2 regions of the Paenibacillus paludis genome follow, and region 1 is predicted to be linked to the other one. Evidence: a T-box and tRNA genes for the amino acid it is inferred to sense, from the RefSeq annotation. Region 1 holds a T-box; the other holds one or more tRNA genes.
The links. The T-box of region 1 lies ahead of ACAN56_RS23565 (arginine--tRNA ligase). A T-box ahead of a tRNA ligase gene usually reads a tRNA of that ligase, here a tRNA-Arg.

Region 1 (9,127 bases):
CGTTGGAGCATCTGCATCGGGAGGATAAACATCGCAAGAGGGGCGGCTTTATTACCCTCTATCTTTGGAGCACCCTATTTGCTGGTCCGCCTGATAATACGCGTCTGCACTAGCGGGCAAACCGCCCGCTAATCCAGCATGCACCGAGGAATTGCAGCAACTAAAAGGAATAGCACCCGCTAATTTTCTACAGTGTGCTTAATCTAACGTCTGAGTGAAATTTATAGGGCGGGAAACGATAGTTGCAATAAGTGAACACTATTCGCGGGCAGGATAGTTATAGATGTCTCGGTGGTTCTGTGTGTTACCTGTAATGGTAGGAGTATAGATTTCGTTGCACCCTTAGCAGCAGTTTTAAAAGGACAAGGGGGACCCGCCCTGTCCTTTCTTAATAGATGAGGATAAACGCGTGATGAGTTACGGTTCGATCAAGGTTTACAGATCGACTCTCCAGTTGCCCATCATCTTGGCGATTTCCGGATCGCGGTACGATAAGAAAAGGCTTTCCCGCGTATCGAGAGTGGAAATTTGTTCGATATCGTCTGCGCTCAACTCAAAATCGAAAATGTTGAAGTTTTCGACGATCCGCTCTTTGCGCACCGATTTTGGAATAGCAACGACTCCACGCTGAACAAGCCAGCGAAGCACGACCTGGGCTACGGACTTGTTGTGTTTTTCTGCGATCGAGACTAGCATTTTGTTGCCGAACAAGTTGTTAAGTCCTTCAGCAAACGGGGCCCACGACTGGTGCTGAACTCCCTGCTCTTTCATAAAAGCGGCGATCTCGATTTGTTGGTAGAACGGGTGTGTTTCGACCTGGTTTACCGCCGGCACGATTTCGTTATGCACGATGAGGTCCATCAGACGGTCGGGCAGGAAGTTGCTGACACCGATCGCCTTGATCTTGCCTTCGCCGTACAGGTCTTCCATCGCACGCCAAGCGCCGTAGTAATCGCCGAACGGCTGGTGAATAAGGTATAGATCGAGATAATCGAGCTGTAGCTTCTTCAAGGATTTGGAAAACGCCAGCTTGGCACTCTCGTAACTGGCATCCTGAACCCAAAGTTTGGTCGTGATGAACAGCTCCTCACGCGGCACGCCGCTGCGCTTGATCGCGCGTCCGACCGCTTCCTCATTCAGATAACCGGCGGCGGTGTCGATCAGGCGGTAACCGGCCATCAGCGCTTCATATACCGCGTTCTCGCATTCTTCAGCATTCGGAACTTGATAGACACCAAAGCCGATGATCGGCATTTTTACACCATTATTTAATGTTACGGTTTGCATTGTAATTCCTCCTAATGATCAAATGTATAATAGCAAACGGCGCGTATCCCCTGAATCGGGCACTGAAGCGGGGATTCCACTTACGGCTCATTTGCATTACAATAAGCTTAGGACCTTCGTGTTACACGAAGTCAAGGCGTCTTCAAAAATTTATTTTCCATGGGGGATTTCACATGCATACGGTCAAAGAAGCCGCCCTAATAACGGGACTCACCGAGCATGCTGTACGCTTTTATACGGATAAAGGCCTGGTGCCAAGCGTACAGCGCAATCAAAATAATATTCGGATGTTCGACGAAGAATCGATCAACTGGCTGCATGGCATCAAATGCCTCAAGCAATCCGGGATGCCGATTGAAGTCATAAAAAGGTACATCGATCTCTGTCTCGAAGGAGATTCGACCATTCCGCAACGCTCCGCACTCATGATGGAGCATAAAGAAGCAGCGCTCGCTAAGCTCGAAGAAGCCAAACAGCACGTTGCCCATTTGGAAGAAAAAACCGCCCTTTATCAAGCCATTATGGAGCACCGCTCTCCAGACACGACCAATCCTAGCAACTGGGACAAAATTCAGCATATGCATAGTGATGTATTTTACTCGCCCCCTGTCGGAAGGCGTGAGAGAGCTACGTGAGACACAACCGTTCTGAAGAAAATACCCGGTTTTAAACTCCAGATTGGCTTGGCAATGAACAAGATTCACATCAGTCATGAACGGAGAACGTTAGCGCAGAAAACAGATCATGAGGCCGCCGCGGACCAATCGGGCGACCTCATTAAGCAAGGCTTGAAGCAGAATTAACAGGCATAATTCCCGCTGATCTTTTTCCCGCAGCGGGTAATCAGCTGCAGTGTTAAACATAGGAGAATACGTGTCTAGTCTATGGTTCACATTGGATCCATGCACAACAACTTCGTAATTCTCCGTTACATCCGCTCCGGCTTCGGCAGGCCAAGCACCTCAAGCACTTCGCCGAGCGTTTCCTGGAATGTTGAAGTAAGCCAGAGACGGAAGCGGATGGTGAGTTGCTCCCCTTTGAGAATCGGGCAGGCGGAATAAAAGTTATTGAACAGCGAGGCCAGAGTATGCGCGTAGTTACAGATTGCATTTGGCGTCAGCTCGATGCTCGCGCTGTATAAGGTGTCTTGCCAGATGCTGAGATGTCTCAGCAGGGCAAGCTCCGCTTTGTCCAGTGGGGCCGGGAAATCCGGCACCGCAGCTGGTTCTGATGCCGCATCCGCTGCCCCATCCGCCGCCGCATCGACTGCCCCATCCGCCGCCAGTACCGCTCTCGCCGCCGTATTTACCGCCATTGCATCCGTCTTCAACGTTGCCGCTGCCGCTGCTCCCAATACGGCTCCTGCCTCCATTCCAGCGGCTTTACTGAGTACACTGCCTGCACGTGCATAGGTATACATCAGGTATACGCCGGTATTGCCGGAAATCTCGGTCGCCTGCTTGAAATCAAACACAATCTCCGTCCCCAGATTGAAACGCAGCAGATAGTAACGGATTGCAGCTGTGGCGATCAGCCGGCTGGACAGGCCGTTTTTGTCGGAGCGGGTGGCTTCAATGGTGTTCTCCATGAGCTGGACCAGCTCGGTGACCTTGATGCCGATGCCCTGACGGCCGGACATGGCGTAAGAGGTTTTGCCGTCCGAGGTATCGATCCCCAGTTCAGCGGCGGAAGCCGGACTAAGAGAAACCACGCCATAGCTTACATGATGAAGCTTCCCGGCTTGCCCGGCATATCCCAATACCTCTAAAGCCTGCTTCACCATCGCCTGCGGATACTCCTGCCGGTAATCAATGACGTTAACTACCATATCTGCCTCTCCAAAAGGCATCTGCTGTCCACTTGGACCCGTCGTCCAAACGCCTGCATTAAACTCGCTGTAGGAGAAGTTTTTGTCCAGCAGTCCGAATTTCCAGAGATGATAGGCGATGTCCTTGGCGGTGTAGGTCAAAATCCCGTTCGAGCGCACCAGCACCTTATCTTTCTGATGTTCCTCTGAATCCGCCCCTGTGCCTTCTGTTGCCGATTGCTTCAGAATCCAGCATCCCGCCAGCTTGCCCTCGGTTTCCTGAACAAAAACGGCTGTCTGTTCCAGCAGCGCAAAAGCAGAGGACCAAAATCCCTCTTTTAAAATGCTGCTCTCCCACACCAGCAAATCGTAGGTGATGCTGAAGTTTTTCATTTCCTCAACATGTTCTCTCACAATCCGTTCAGCCACAAGGCTGCCGAGCCAAGCGGTATTGCCGTTTCCTTCTTCCAATGCGTGGAGAATCTCCGTCCGTTTATGGATCGTCTCAGGATGCAACGCATATTCCTTATTGATTCCGGCGTAGATATCCCAGCAATAATCACCGAAGCGGACATGATCACCCGCGAGCGGCACATTCATTAGCCCGACCACCGTATCTGCCAGCTGATTGCCAAGGTCATCCACATAGTTGTGAACTTCCACGTCGTAACCTGTTTTTTTCAAAATCCTAACCAGCGCATCTCCAATACAGGAGTTTCTCAGATGTCCAATATGCATGGATTTATTTGGGTTCACAGAAGTATGCTCAATGATCACCTTATTCCCGTTCCCTGGCGGCAGCTCAAAGCTGTGATTTGCCCACTCCTGCCAATTCACGTACATATTGATGAAGCCCGGAGCCGCAACCTCGATTCGCTGCAGCAAACCCTTGATCGCCTCCTGTTGCCCAAGCTCCGCTGTGATCAGCTCGGCAATAGCCATTGGGGCCTTGCGCAGGACTTTGGCCAGCTGCATGGCAATATTGCTGGAGTAGTCGCCGAAATCCGGATTAGCGGGCTGTTCAAGAGCGATGGTTAAATGTTCTGGTGCGGCAGCGCTCAGGCTGCTGAATACCTGCTGGACGCTTTGTTCCAGGCTTGTTCTGATAAGTTGGCTTAACACGGGATGAACCTCCTTTAAAATTCTTGAAGCAGATTTGCGTTACATGTACTTAGCGGGCTAAAAAACATCAAAAAAAGCCCACGTCTCTAAAAGAGACGAGGGCTTTAGCGCTCGCGGTACCACTCTCGTTGCTAAACAACTTGGTTTAGCCACCTTACAGGTTAACGGTCTTCAGCCGGGGCTTCCTACTATCAGTTCAGAAGTCCATCTCCCGGGTGCGCTTCATTAACTGGCCTGTACCGGCTCTCACTCTTCCGGCTCGCTGGGGACTAGGGTCCAAGGCAACTACTTTCCCGTTCATCGATTGTATATTGATTTTTATCAGTATAGCGAATTTATGGAATAAATCAATAGCCGGTTGGCTTATTTAGAAATATCAATAAATCCTTCACCAAACACGTCGCGTACATCGTGGATCGTGACAAAAGCATTTTTGTCCTCAGCCCGTACGATTTTTTTGAGCATGGAAACTTCCTGCTTACTAATTACGATGTAAAGGACTTCCTTTTCTTCGCCGGTGTAATAGCCGTATCCCCGGAGCACCGTTACTCCGCGGTCCATAATCTCCGTAACCCGTACGGCAATGCTGTCATAGTGTGCCGAGATGATGGTCACTGCTTTTTTAGGATTCAAGCCCTCGATAATGAACTCCATGGCTTTGGTTCCGATATAGAGGATAACGAACGTAAACATCATCTTTTCGATACCAATGACGAAGGCGGACAGTGTGGCAACGATAAGGTCAAAGAACAGCAAGGCATAGCTGATATTCCAATCCCAATATTTATTGGCAAGACGAGCCAGAATTGTCGTACCTGCAGTCGTGCCGCCGACCCGGATGATCAGTCCAATCCCGACCCCGGCAAACAGACCCGCGAAAATAGCGTTAATCACTGGCTCATCCGAAGCGATCTGCCAGTTCTTGGTCAAGTACAGGAACAGGGAGTTAAAGGCAACAGCGATGATGGTATATCCCGTCGTTTTTTTATCCAGCAGCTTATAGCCGATGATCAGCAAAATCCCGTTCAAGATGATGCCGACCAGCGCAGGTGACCATTTCAGCAAATAATACAGAATGATCGATATCCCTGTCACGCCACCCTCACCAAAGTCATTGGGAATCACAAATAAATTGACTGCCAGCGCAAAAATAAATGCCCCGAGAAGCAGCATAACCATATCATGTACTCTTTTGTTCATACGATATACCTCCATGATTTTAAAGCTCACACAAAAAAGCGATTAAAGGAAAAAATCATCCTTTAATCGCTTTGTAGCAAACATAAGTTGCGCAGCTCTTTTGATACTTTAATCATAACAAGCCTTATATGGGATGTAAATGATTTTAATTCAAGTAAGGGGTCCCGTTTCAATCGGAAGTGGGCGCAGCGGTAAGATCCTTAATATCCGTTGAACCAAAGATAAGCAGCGCAATTACAATGACCAGCAGGATCCCCCCGGCAAAATCTTCACCGTCAAAATTGTCCATACGTGCTAGGCCTCCCTTTATTCCTCCACTCAAGAGTTGTCTGATTTTTTCTTCAAAGCGGCCATGATCTCGTTCAAGGTCAGGCTGCTGTTGTCGTTGAGAAAGCTGACCAGTTTATCAACGTTGCTGTCGCTCAAATTGCCAAGTGATTTATATTTGCCAACCAGGCTGACAAGAAGCGAAGCGTCCGTGAACATCTGGACAGAGTCTACCTTTAACTTGCCTGATAAAAGAAGGGCAGCCACTGCAAACTCCAGCCCCTTTGGACTTTGCGTTTTAGGGTTTGCCGGTTGTTTTTTTATGCTCGTTTTCTTTCCTTTTCCAGGAGGGGGCATGGACTCCCTTCTTCCGTATACATTCTTTCAGAACAGCGGCCACTAGTGGGCGAACTCTCTTTTGTACACTTTATGCACTGCTGCAGGATTTGGTGAATGGAGCCTGTCTTCTGTCCACACCGTCAGGGTAGCACACGAATATTAATATATTGTGCGATCAATTAACACTACCGCTAGAATCAGAGTTTAATATTCACAAATGAGTGGATTGAAAGGAGGAATAAGACGGGATGACCACATTATCTACTGGACCTATAGAGAATAATCCTGTTCTTGGCGTAAGACCGGCGCAGCTTGTAACTGTAAAGATTGTGAATCGGGCTGCTGCAGAAGTACTGGTTATTAATATTCTAGGTTACTTCCTGGGTACTACAAGAACTTTATATGTGAGTGAAGTTGTCGAAATCGCACCAGGCGAGGTGGTGACCAGAGACTACTTTGCCGATCTGGATGCTTTCGAATTTCTCTTTACAGGCGATGACCTAGGAGAAAAAGCAGGGATTTCAGTATGGGGCAAACAAGCTGACGGTCAATTGGTGGATGCCCATCGTGTTGTAACGTATGAGAAATGGAGTGACGAGTTGTAATATCTGCGGAGTCCGAACCCGGTAGAGTAACAAATCCTTATGTCATTCTAAAAAAATACAGCAAACAGGGACATCCCCAGCCTTAGGCTGTGAAAGTCCCTGCTTGCTGTGCCAGGAGATAAGCGTGCATGGCCAATTTATGAAAGCATCAGGATTTCACGGATATCCTGCTCGCTTAAGGCAGAAATGGCCTCCTGGCCCGGTTGGATGACTTCGTCGATCAGGTTCTTTTTCTTCTGCTGAAGCTCGTACATCTTATCCTCGACAGTCCCCTGTGCTACGAGGCGGATCACCTGAACCACCTTCTTTTGCCCGATCCGGTGGGCCCGGTCGGCAGCTTGCTGCTCGACAGCGGGATTCCACCAGAGATCGTAGAGAATGACCGTGTCCGCTCCCGTCAGGTTCAGTCCGGTACCACCCGCTTTTAGTGAAATCAGGAAAAGATCCCGTTCACCCTCATTGAACCTGTTGCAGAGCTCCACCCGTTGGGCTGAAGGCGTCTGGCCATCGAGATAGAAATGCTGCACACCCAGCAGGCCCAGTTCACGGCCGATCAGGCCGAGCATTTCGGTGAACTGGGAGAATATCAGCATCCGTTTGCCGGAGCTGCGGCATTCTTCAATAATCTCCAGCAGCTGTTCGAATTTCGCCGAGCCGCCGGTATAGCCTGCAATGAACAGCGCGGGGTGGCAGCAGAGCTGGCGCAGCCGGGTCAGCCCGGCAAGCACCTTGATTCTGCCGTTGCCAAACCCGTCGTTGTCCAGATGCTTGAGCGCTTCCTTGCGCAGCCTGGCGAGATAAGCGACATACAGTTTTTTCTGCTCAGGCAGCAGCTCGGAGGCCTGCAGAGATTCGATTTTATCAGGCAGCTCTTTCAGTACATCGCTTTTTAGGCGGCGCAGCAGAAAAGGCCGAGCCCGCCTCGCAACCGTCTCCCGGGGCAGGTCATGAAAGGCCTTTTTGCCCGGAAACAGTCCGGGAAACACAACTCCGAAGATCGACCATAGATCCTCCAGAGCATTTTCTACCGGCGTTCCGGTAAGCGCGAAGCGGTAACGCGCCTGCAATATTTTTACCGCCTGAGCCGTCTGGGTCGCATGATTCTTGATGACCTGCGCCTCATCCAGAAACAGGGTGTGGAAGGAATGCTTGGCGTACTCTTCAATATCACGGCGCAGCAGCGGATAGGAGGTGATAATTACATCGTTTCCAGCGGTGTTCTTCAGTGTCCGTCGGCGTTCGGTTAAGTTCCCGTCGGCTATGGCCGCTTTGATCTCCGGGGCGAATTTCTTCAGCTCATTCTGCCAGTTGTAGAGCAGGGAGGCCGGAGCGATGATCAGCGCAGGGTGGCCTCCCTGCCGGATATCCTTAAGCTCTGAGAGCAGGAAGGCGATGCTCTGCAGCGTTTTGCCGAGACCCATATCATCGGCCAGGATGCCGCCGAACCGGTAGTGGGCCAGCGTCTTCAGCCACTGGAAACCATATTGCTGATAATCCCGGAGTACGGGAACAAGGCTGTCCGGCACAGGGAAATCAAGATTTTCGGGATTCTGCATGTTGGCCAGAAGCCGGCGCAGGGAGCGTCCCATGGTGACGGAGTCCCCCGCGCTGTCGCCATTCAAATGCAGGCCGCGGGCCAGGGGGAGAGAGAACTGCGGGCTTTTGAGCTCATCCTGACGGATTCCGATTTCGTTCATAAAGGTGATGATTTCTAAGAATTCCGCACTCTCCAGCGGCAGCAGCGCCCCATCCGGCAGCCGGTAATAGCGGCGTTTCTCCTGCAGCGATTTCAGCACCAGTACAATTTCCGTTTCGGGGATTCCTTCCATGGCGAACTTGAAGTCCAGCCAGTCGGTTTTTTCGTTCCAGCTTAAGGTTACCTTCGGCAGGGCTGTTCCGGTGAGCAGTCTTCCCTTGACAGCAGTAGTGGCATATACCTCAAGCAACGGCTCCAGCAGCGGCACGGTATGATACAGAAAATCAAATTCGCCGTCCTCATCGCTCATAATATAGCCGCTTTCCGTTTGGGTAAAAGAAGCATGATCCATCAGCGCAAGAATCCGCCCTTCGGTTTCCCCGTCCCGCATCAGAATTACCTCATTGCCCCGTTCGCGTGCTTTCTCATCGAGCGGATTAATCACAATATTGCCGTATTGAAACTCAAGGCCTGCCAGCAGCCGGTCTCTTATCCGGTCAAGATAAAGTCTGGCTTGAAGCTGTGCCTGGATGATGCGGCCTTGGATAGCCTCGGCAATATGCACATGGCCCAGCTTTTTCAGCCCGGGAATCACCTTGTCCATAAAAGGCTCCATTTGCTCCGGGGTAATGGCAATTTCATCTTTGCGGGAGGACGCCAGCATTTTCTTAAGCTCGGAGAGACGCTGGCATTCCTGAACCGGCAGCTTCAGCAGCCTGCCTTCAGACAAGATAAGCCCGTAATCCTCCATGACTGTAAGCTGCGCAAGCCCCTGGATATCCAGACGGTAGCTGTTATCCGGGG
Region 2 (9,127 bases), on a different contig from region 1:
CACCTAACCGTTCATAAGCTAAAGGAGAAACCAGCTTAGGAGCGGGGAGGGAAAGTAACGATGAGTATTCAGTACACGGCGATTGGTGATTCGTTAACGACAGGATTTGGAGCTCTGCCGGGCAATGGGTTTGTTCCGGTCTACCGCCGGATGGCCGAGGCGCGGCTGCGGGTGCCGATCGAATTATCCAATTTGGGAGTCAACGGTTTGACCACAGATGGATTGGAGCAGAGGCTGAAGGGGGATTACAACTATCGGCTTGCCATCAGTGAGGCCGAATTGATTACGATGTCCATTGGCGGCAACGATTTGATCAAGGCGGCCAAAGCGGCGGGCGGCCGGCCGGGCGATCTGGCTCCGGTACTGCAAAAAGCGCTCCGGGAATGCAAGCGCAATTTGCATGACATTATGGGCACGCTTTCGCAGTTGAAGGCGGGCATGCGGAGACCCTATATTATCAGAATAGTAGGACTGTATAACCCCTATCCCCAGTTGACGGAAGCGACGGATTGGGTGCGGCAGTTTAACCACTATGCTGCGGGATATAGCAGCCCGGTATGCCGGTTCGCCTCTATATATAATGAATTTGCCGGCAACGAGCGGGGGCTGCTGTCATTAGATCATTTGCATCCTAACGGAAGAGGTTACCGTGTTATCGCCGGGAAGCTGGACACGTTGGGTTATGGGCGTCTGGGGTAATTCTTCATCAATAGAATAATGTACCTGAACTATAAAACAGCAAAAGAGGCCGGCGGGGATCACTTAGTGGTCCCAACCGGCCTCTTTGTTGTTGCTTGTATTAAACGCCGGCAGGCAGCGTCTTCTCGATAACTTTATCGACAATACCATATTCAGCTGCATCAGCTGCACTCATGAAATAGTCGCGGTCGGTATCCTTTTCGATCCGTTCCAGCGGCTGTCCTGTGCGCTCGGACAGAATGCGGTTCAGCTTGTCGCGCAGCTTGAGGATGCGGCGGGCGCGGATTTCGATGTCCGTTGCCTGACCTTGAGCACCGCCCAGAGGCTGGTGAATCATAATTTCGCTGTTAGGAAGTGCAAAACGTTTGCCTTTGGCACCGGCGTTCAGCAGGAAAGCTCCCATCGATGCGGCCATACCTACGCAAATCGTCGATACATCCGGTTTGATGTACTGCATTGTATCAAATATAGCCATACCTGCTGTAATGGAGCCACCAGGGCTGTTTACATACAGGTGAATATCCTTCTCCGGATCCTCGGCAGCCAGAAACAGCATTTGCGCGATGATGGAATTGGCTACCACGTCATTAACCTCCGTTCCAAGGAAAATGATGCGGTCCTTCAGCAGGCGGGAATAGATGTCATAAGCGCGCTCACCGCGGTTGCTCTGTTCTACTACCATAGGAATATAACTCACGTGGAAAACCTCCTTGAATTGGTTCTTCGAATGTGTTCATTTTTACTGTTACCGTATTAACCACATGATAAACAAATTCAAACAAAAAGTCAAAGAAAGTCAAACTTAGTTGCAAAAAAAAGAGCCATCACCTGGCTCTTTGGTTAATCATTAGTATGAGTGCTGCTAAATTATAGACAAATAAGAAAATAATGGCGCGCCCGCCAAGAATCGAACTTGGATCTCAGGCTTCGGAGGCCTACGTCATATCCATTGGACCACGGGCGCAACAGAAATTATTATAATACACTTATTATGCAAATGCAATGGATTCATCCTGTTGTTTGGAAAATATCTTTTCCCGGATGTCTGTGGCCTCATTTTTAGTCCGGCTGGAAGTATACAGTTTGGGCGTTTGTGCGGCCAGCACAAGACTTTCAGCCCCTTACATGGCTTGGCAGATGTATAAGATGAAAAGAGGTTGAGAATTATACTCTCGGAAGACTTGCACTCCGCGTAATATTTGGGTAGAATATGGGTGGGACTTAAAAAGTTAACCCGGGACATTTTGAGACCACGAACAAGGGAATAGAGAAAGACGAAGTTGCAGGAGTGAAAGCATGCGTAATTTATTAGAAATCCAAAAGCAGCTTCTGCCTGATCTCATGGAAACCCTTAAGAGACGGTACACGATTCTACATCAGATCATGCTGTCCGATATTATCGGACGCAGGACGCTCGCCGCTTCGCTTGATATGACTGAGCGGGTACTGCGCGCCGAGACGGATCTTCTGAAATCGCAAGGGCTCATTGAGATCGAGAGTGTCGGCATGCGCATCAGCGATGCCGGGCGCAGACTGCTTGACCTGCTGGAGCCGATCGCCAAGAGCTTGTTCGGCCTGGATGATCTGGAAGAGAAGATTCGCTCAACGTACGGTCTTAGTAAAGTCATAGTAGTGCCTGGCGATTGTGAGACATCGTTGTTTACCAAACGTGAGCTGGGCCGGGCAGGCGCCAAAGCGTTGCTGGGTGTGCTCCGTGCAGGCGATACGATTGCCGTCACCGGCGGCTCGACACTGGCCGAAATGGCCGATCAGCTGACACCGCCGTTATCCCATTCCTATAAGAACGCCTGGATTGTTCCGGCGCGCGGAGGACTTGGGGAAAGTATGGAGATTCAGGCCAATACCATTGCTTCGACGATGGCCAAACGGCTTGGAGCCAATTACCGGCTGCTGCATGTACCTGATCTGCTCAGCGGAGATGCTTATCAATCACTGGCGCTGGACTCCAATATTGGAGAAATCGTGCAAATCATCCGTAGATCGCGTATTATTGTTCATGGAATTGGCGATGCCATTGAAATGACCCACCGCCGTAAGCTTGATGAGACTACGGTCTCGGAAATACAGGAAGAAGGCGCGGTTGCCGAATCGTTCGGCTACTATTTCAATGAAGACGGTCAGGTTGTCCATACCATGCTGACGATGGGACTGCGACTGGAGGATATTATCCGGACGGAAGTTGTCATCGGAATCGCCGGAGGCAAACGCAAGGCGAAGGCCATTCATGCGATGCTGCGGTTTGGGCAAGAGGATATACTCGTCATAGACGAGGCAGCGGCTGTCGAAATCGGCAAAGAAATCGACGCACAAATACAGCAGGTCCTATAGCATCCAGTTTCTGGAGAGCATTCGCAGTTATTTTGCATTATACTTAACATTGTTGTCTTGACAAGCTTAACAGCCTGTCTTGAATAAATAAAACGAAATCTAGGAGGAACTATTCAATGAGTGTAAAAGTTGGTATTAACGGTTTTGGACGTATTGGACGCCTTGCATTCCGCCGTATTCAAAATGTAGAAGGTATCGAAGTGGTAGCAATCAATGACTTGACTGATGCTAAGATGCTTGCTCATTTGCTTAAATATGATACAACTCAAGGTAAATTCCAGGGTGAAGTTGAAGTTCACGACGGATTCTTCAAAGTAAACGGCAAAGAAGTTAAGGTTCTGGCTAACCGTAACCCTGAAGAACTTCCTTGGGGCGACCTCGGTGTTGACATCGTGCTGGAATGCACAGGTTTCTTCACAACTAAAGAAGCAGCTGAGAAACACTTGAAAGGCGGAGCTAAGAAAGTAGTTATTTCTGCTCCAGCTACAGGCGACATGAAAACTGTCGTTTACAACGTTAACCATGACATTCTGGATGGTACTGAAACAGTTATCTCCGGCGCATCTTGCACAACTAACTGCCTGGCTCCAATGGCAAAAGTGCTGAACGACAAGTTCGGTATCGTTGAAGGCTTGATGACAACTATCCACGCTTACACTGGTGACCAGAACACTCTTGATGCTCCACACGCTAAAGGCGACTTCAGACGCGCCCGTGCTGCTGCTGAGAACATCATCCCTAACACTACCGGTGCTGCTAAAGCCATCGGCCTGGTTATTCCAGATCTGAAAGGCAAACTTGACGGAGCTGCTCAACGTGTGCCTGTAGCTACAGGTTCCCTGACTGAGCTGGTTACTGTTCTTAACAAGAGCGTTACTGTTGAAGAGCTGAACGCAGCAATGAAAGAAGCTTCCGATCCAGAAACTTACGGCTACACTGAAGATGAAATCGTATCTTCCGACATCAAAGGCATGACTTTCGGTTCCCTGTTCGATGCAACACAAACTAAAGTCCTGACTGTTGGCGACAAACAACTGGTTAAAACTGTTGCTTGGTATGACAATGAAATGTCCTACACTGCACAACTTGTTCGCACTTTGGAACACTTCGCTAAACTTGCTCAATAAGATCGTTTTTATATAAGCAGCATCTATAGAGCGGAAACAGAAGTTCCTTGTTTCCGCTCTTTCTAAATGGATTCGTGAGTGAACCAATATGGGTGTGGAGGAAACTAATCATGAACAAAAAGAGCGTCCGTGATGTAGAAGTAGCAGGCAAACGCGTATTCGTACGCGTCGATTTCAATGTGCCAGTGGAAGACGGTAAAATCACTGATGATACACGTATCCGCGAAACACTTCCAACGATTAAATACCTGATCGAGAACGGTGCAAAGGTCATTCTGGCCAGCCATATGGGCCGTCCTAAGGGTCAATTCGTTGATTCCATGCGCCTTACCGGTGCTGCTGTACGTCTGTCCGAGCTGCTCGGCAAACCAGTTGCCAAAGCTGATGAAGCGATCGGCGATGCTGTTAAAGCACAAATTGCTGAACTGAACAACGGTGATGTGCTTGTGCTTGAGAATGTCCGTTTCTATCCGGGTGAAGAAAAGAACGATCCTGAACTGGCTAAGCAGTTCGCGGAACTGGCTGACCTGTTCGTCAACGACGCATTCGGCGCAGCTCACCGTGCACATGCTTCGACTGAAGGCATCGCTCACTTCCTGCCGGCTGTATCCGGTCTTCTGATGGAGAAAGAATTGTCTGTTCTGGGCAAAGCTCTTTCGAACCCTGAGCGTCCTTTCACTGCCATCATCGGCGGTTCCAAGGTTAAAGACAAGATCGACGTTATCGACAACCTGCTGACTTTGGCTGACAATGTACTGATCGGCGGCGGCCTTTCCTATACATTCACTAAAGCTCAAGGCTTCGAAATCGGAAATTCCTTGGTAGACAACGACAAACTTGATGTTGCTCTTGGATTTATCGAGAAGGCTAAAGCACTAGGCAAAAACTTCGTACTTCCGGTTGACGTAGTTGTAGCCGATAAGTTCGGCGCAGACGCCAACACCAAAATTGTTGATACAACTGACATTCCTGCAGATTGGGAAGGTCTGGACATCGGTCCTAAAACTCGTGAAATTTATGCCGATATCATCAAAAACTCCAAGCTGGTTGTATGGAACGGACCTATGGGTGTGTTCGAAATCGACATCTTTGCTGAAGGTACAAAGGCTGTAGCACAGGCTTGTGCGACAACCGAAGGTTACACTGTAATCGGTGGCGGTGATTCCGCAGCTGCAGCAGAGAAATTCCACCTGGCTGACCAAATGGATCATATCTCCACTGGCGGCGGCGCATCACTCGAGTTCATGGAAGGCAAGGCACTTCCTGGCGTAGAAGCACTGAACGACAAGTAAGACGTAGAAGGTAGAAGGAGGCAATCCATTACTATGAGTAGAACACCTATTATCGCCGGGAACTGGAAGATGTTCAAAACCGTTCCGGAAGCAGAAGGCTTCATCGCTGAAGTCAAAGGCCAAGCAGAAGTAGCAGGCGTAGAGACTGTTGTTTGCGCTCCATTTACTAACCTGCCAGCACTGGTAGCAGCAGTTAAAGGCACAAGCATCAAGATCGGTGCACAAAACCTGCACTTCGAAGATAACGGCGCTTATACAGGCGAAATCAGCGGTGTAATGCTGAAGGACCTTGGCGTAGAGTATGTTATCATCGGGCACTCCGAACGTCGCGCTTATTTTGGCGAAACGGACGAAATCGTGAACAAAAAGATGCATGCGGCATTCCGTCACGGCATCACTCCAATTGTTTGTGTAGGCGAAAAGCTTGAAGAGCGCGAAGCTAATCAAACAAAAGATGTGTGCAAAGTTCAAACCGAAGCTGCATTTGCCGGTCTCAGTGCCGAACAGGCTGCTCAGGTCGTTATCGCCTATGAGCCTATCTGGGCGATTGGCACAGGCAAATCCTCCACTTCCCAGGATGCCAACGAAGTTATTGCTTATATCCGTACCCTTGTAAAAGGTCTGTATGATGAAGCAACTGCTGAAGCTGTGCGTATTCAATACGGCGGCAGTGTGAAGCCTGAGAATGTAACGGAGTACATGAGTCAAAGCGACATCGACGGCGCTCTTGTCGGCGGTGCCAGCCTGCAGCCAGCTTCCTTTGTTTCACTCGTTGAGGGGGCGAAGTAAGAATGTCAGCACCCAAACCTGTAGCATTAATCATCATGGACGGTTTCGGTTTGCGCAATACGACTGAAGGCAACGCTGTTGCTCAAGCCAACAAGCCTAACTATGACCGTTACCTGAAACAATATCCGAATACCACACTGACTGCTTGCGGCGAAGCTGTAGGTCTGCCGGAAGGACAAATGGGTAACTCGGAAGTAGGACACCTTAACATCGGTGCCGGACGTATCGTATATCAGGATTTGACCCGGATTGACAAGTCTATCCGTGACGGAGAATTCTTTGATAACGAAACGCTGGTTGCTGCTGTAAGAAACGCCAAATCAACCGGCAAAAAGCTTCATCTGTATGCACTGGTCTCCGACGGAGGCGTACACAGTCATATCAGTCACCTCTTTGCCATGCTTGATCTGGCCAAGAAAGAAGATATGCACGAAGTGTATATTCACGCATTCATGGACGGCCGCGATGTACCTCCTGACAGCGGACAAAAGTTCGTTCAGGATCTCGTAGCCAAGATTGAAGAGGTTGGCGTAGGTAAGATTGCTACGGTATCCGGGCGTTACTTCGCAATGGACCGTGACAAACGCTGGGAGCGTGTAGAGAAAGCCTATCGTGCTATGGTATATGGCGAAGGTCCGAAATATACCGATGCCCTGCAGGCGATCACAGCCTCCTATCAGAATTCCGTGTATGATGAATTCGTTGAGCCTAGTGTTATCGTAGACAGCAACGACAAGCCGGTTGCGGTAGTGGAAAGCGGCGATTCCGTTGTGTTCCTGAACTTCCGCCCTGACCGTGCGATTCAGCTGTCCCAAGTCTTTACCAACTCGGATTTCCGTGGTTTTGACCGGGGTCCTTTGTTCCCGCAAGGCCTGCACTTCGTATGTCTGACTACATTCAGCGAAACGGTGCAGGGCTTCGTGGCCTACTCACCGAAGAACCTGGATAATACCTTGGGTGAAGTGCTGGTACAGCAGAACAAGAAGCAATTGCGTATTGCGGAAACTGAAAAGTACCCGCATGTAACCTTCTTCTTCAGCGGCGGACGTGATGAAGAGCTTCCTGGGGAAACCCGCATCCTGATCAACTCTCCTAAAGTAGCAACTTATGATCTTCAGCCTGAGATGAGCGCATACGAAGTGGCGGCGGCCTGCGTAGCGGAAATCGAAGCGGATAGACAAGATGCTATTATCCTTAACTTCGCAAATCCTGATATGGTTGGACACTCCGGCATGCTGGAGCCAACAATCAAGGCTGTTGAAGTGACGGATGAATGTGTGGGTAAAGTTGTGGATGCCGTTGTAGCCAAAGGCGGCGTGGCAATCATCATTGCCGACCACGGCAATGCGGATATGGTATTTGACGAGAACGGACGTCCGTTCACGGCTCATACTACCAACCCGGTTCCTTTCATCGTAACTACCGAAAATGTTGTACTGCGCGAATCCGGTATCCTTGCTGATGTGGCACCGACGATTCTGGATCTGATGGGACTTCCGCAACCAGCGGAAATGACCGGACAATCCATGATCGCCAGCCGTAAATAAGCAGGATTTAAGCTTCACCATCACTACCAAAACCCATGATAAAAGGAGATTAACTTACATGACTATTATTTCTGATGTGTACGCTCGCGAAGTCCTCGACTCCCGCGGTAACCCTACTGTAGAGGTTGATGTTTATCTGGAATCCGGTGCTAAAGGCCGCGCTATCGTTCCTTCCGGCGCTTCCACTGGCGCTCATGAAGCTGTAGAGCTTCGTGACGAAGACAAAAACCGTTACCTGGGTAAAGGCGTTCTGAAAGCTGTTGAGAACGTAAATGAAATCATCGCTCCTGAAGTAATCGGTATGGACGCTCTTGACCAACTGGGCATCGACAAATTGATGATCACTTTGGACGGTACTCACAACAAAGGCAAACTCGGCGCTAACGCAATTCTGGCTGTATCCATGGCCGTAGCCCGCGCTGCAGCAGCAGCTCTGGATGTACCTTTGTATGTATACCTGGGCGGATTCAACGCTAAACAGCTTCCAGTACCAATGATGAACATCGTTAACGGCGGCGCACATGCCGACAACAACGTAGACGTTCAAGAGTTCATGGTTCTGCCAGTTGGCGCACCTAGCTTCAAAGAAGCTCTGCGTACAGGCGCTGAAATCTTCCACGCTCTGAAATCGGTACTGAAAGCTAAAGGCCTGAACACTGCAGTTGGCGACGAAGGCGGATTCGCTCCTAACTTCACTTCCAACGAAGATGCATTGTCCTCCATCATGGAAGCTATCGAAAAAGCCGGTTACAAACCAGGCGTTGACGTATTCCTTGGTATGGACGTTGCTTCCACTGAGTTCTTCAAAGATGGCAAATACCACCTGGAAGGCGAAGGCAAATCCTTCACACCAGCTGAATTTGTTGACCTGCTCGCTTCTTGGGCTGATAAATACCCAATCATCACCATCGAAGATGGCTGCTCCGAAGATGACTGGGAAGGCTGGAAATTGCTGTCCGAGAAACTCGGCAACAAAATCCAACTCGTTGGCGATGACTTGTTCGTAACCAACACTGAGCGTCTGGCTAAAGGTATCGAAGAAGGTATCGGTAACTCCATTCTGATCAAAGTTAACCAAATCGGTACTTTGACTGAAACTTTCGATGCTATCGAAATGGCTAAACGTGCAGGTTACACTGCAGTTATCTCTCACCGTTCCGGTGAATCCGAAGACAGCACCATCGCTGATATCGCTGTGGCAACCAATGCCGGCCAAATCAAAACAGGTGCTCCTTCCCGTACAGACCGTATCGCTAAATACAACCAATTGCTTCGTATCGAAGATGAACTGGGTGAATTGGCTCAATACAACGGCCTGAAATCC

Region 2: it has a tRNA-Arg gene. The T-box ahead of ACAN56_RS23565 (arginine--tRNA ligase) is inferred to sense a tRNA for this amino acid. The anticodon was not compared.

What each region holds. Positions count from the first base shown of each region.
Region 1 covers NZ_JBGJZP010000014.1:56,362-65,488, forward strand. Annotated here, with positions in the region: gene ACAN56_RS23555 (aldo/keto reductase) at 436-1,287, opposite strand; gene ACAN56_RS23560 (MerR family transcriptional regulator) at 1,461-1,922, shown strand; gene ACAN56_RS23565 (arginine--tRNA ligase) at 2,216-4,216, opposite strand; T-box leader at 4,305-4,526, opposite strand; gene ACAN56_RS23570 (YitT family protein) at 4,580-5,416, opposite strand; gene ACAN56_RS23575 (hypothetical protein) at 5,735-5,950, opposite strand; gene ACAN56_RS23580 (hypothetical protein) at 6,271-6,627, shown strand; gene ACAN56_RS23585 (DEAD/DEAH box helicase) at 6,765-9,127, opposite strand, start outside.
Region 2 covers NZ_JBGJZP010000013.1:153,735-162,861, reverse strand. Annotated here, with positions in the region: gene ACAN56_RS23080 (GDSL-type esterase/lipase family protein) at 61-699, shown strand; gene clpP (ATP-dependent Clp endopeptidase proteolytic subunit ClpP) at 800-1,396, opposite strand; tRNA gene ACAN56_RS23070 (tRNA-Arg) at 1,589-1,663, opposite strand; gene ACAN56_RS23065 (sugar-binding transcriptional regulator) at 1,996-3,048, shown strand; gene gap (type I glyceraldehyde-3-phosphate dehydrogenase) at 3,165-4,175, shown strand; gene ACAN56_RS23055 (phosphoglycerate kinase) at 4,286-5,467, shown strand; gene tpiA (triose-phosphate isomerase) at 5,501-6,256, shown strand; gene gpmI (2,3-bisphosphoglycerate-independent phosphoglycerate mutase) at 6,259-7,803, shown strand; gene eno (phosphopyruvate hydratase) at 7,862-9,127, shown strand, end outside.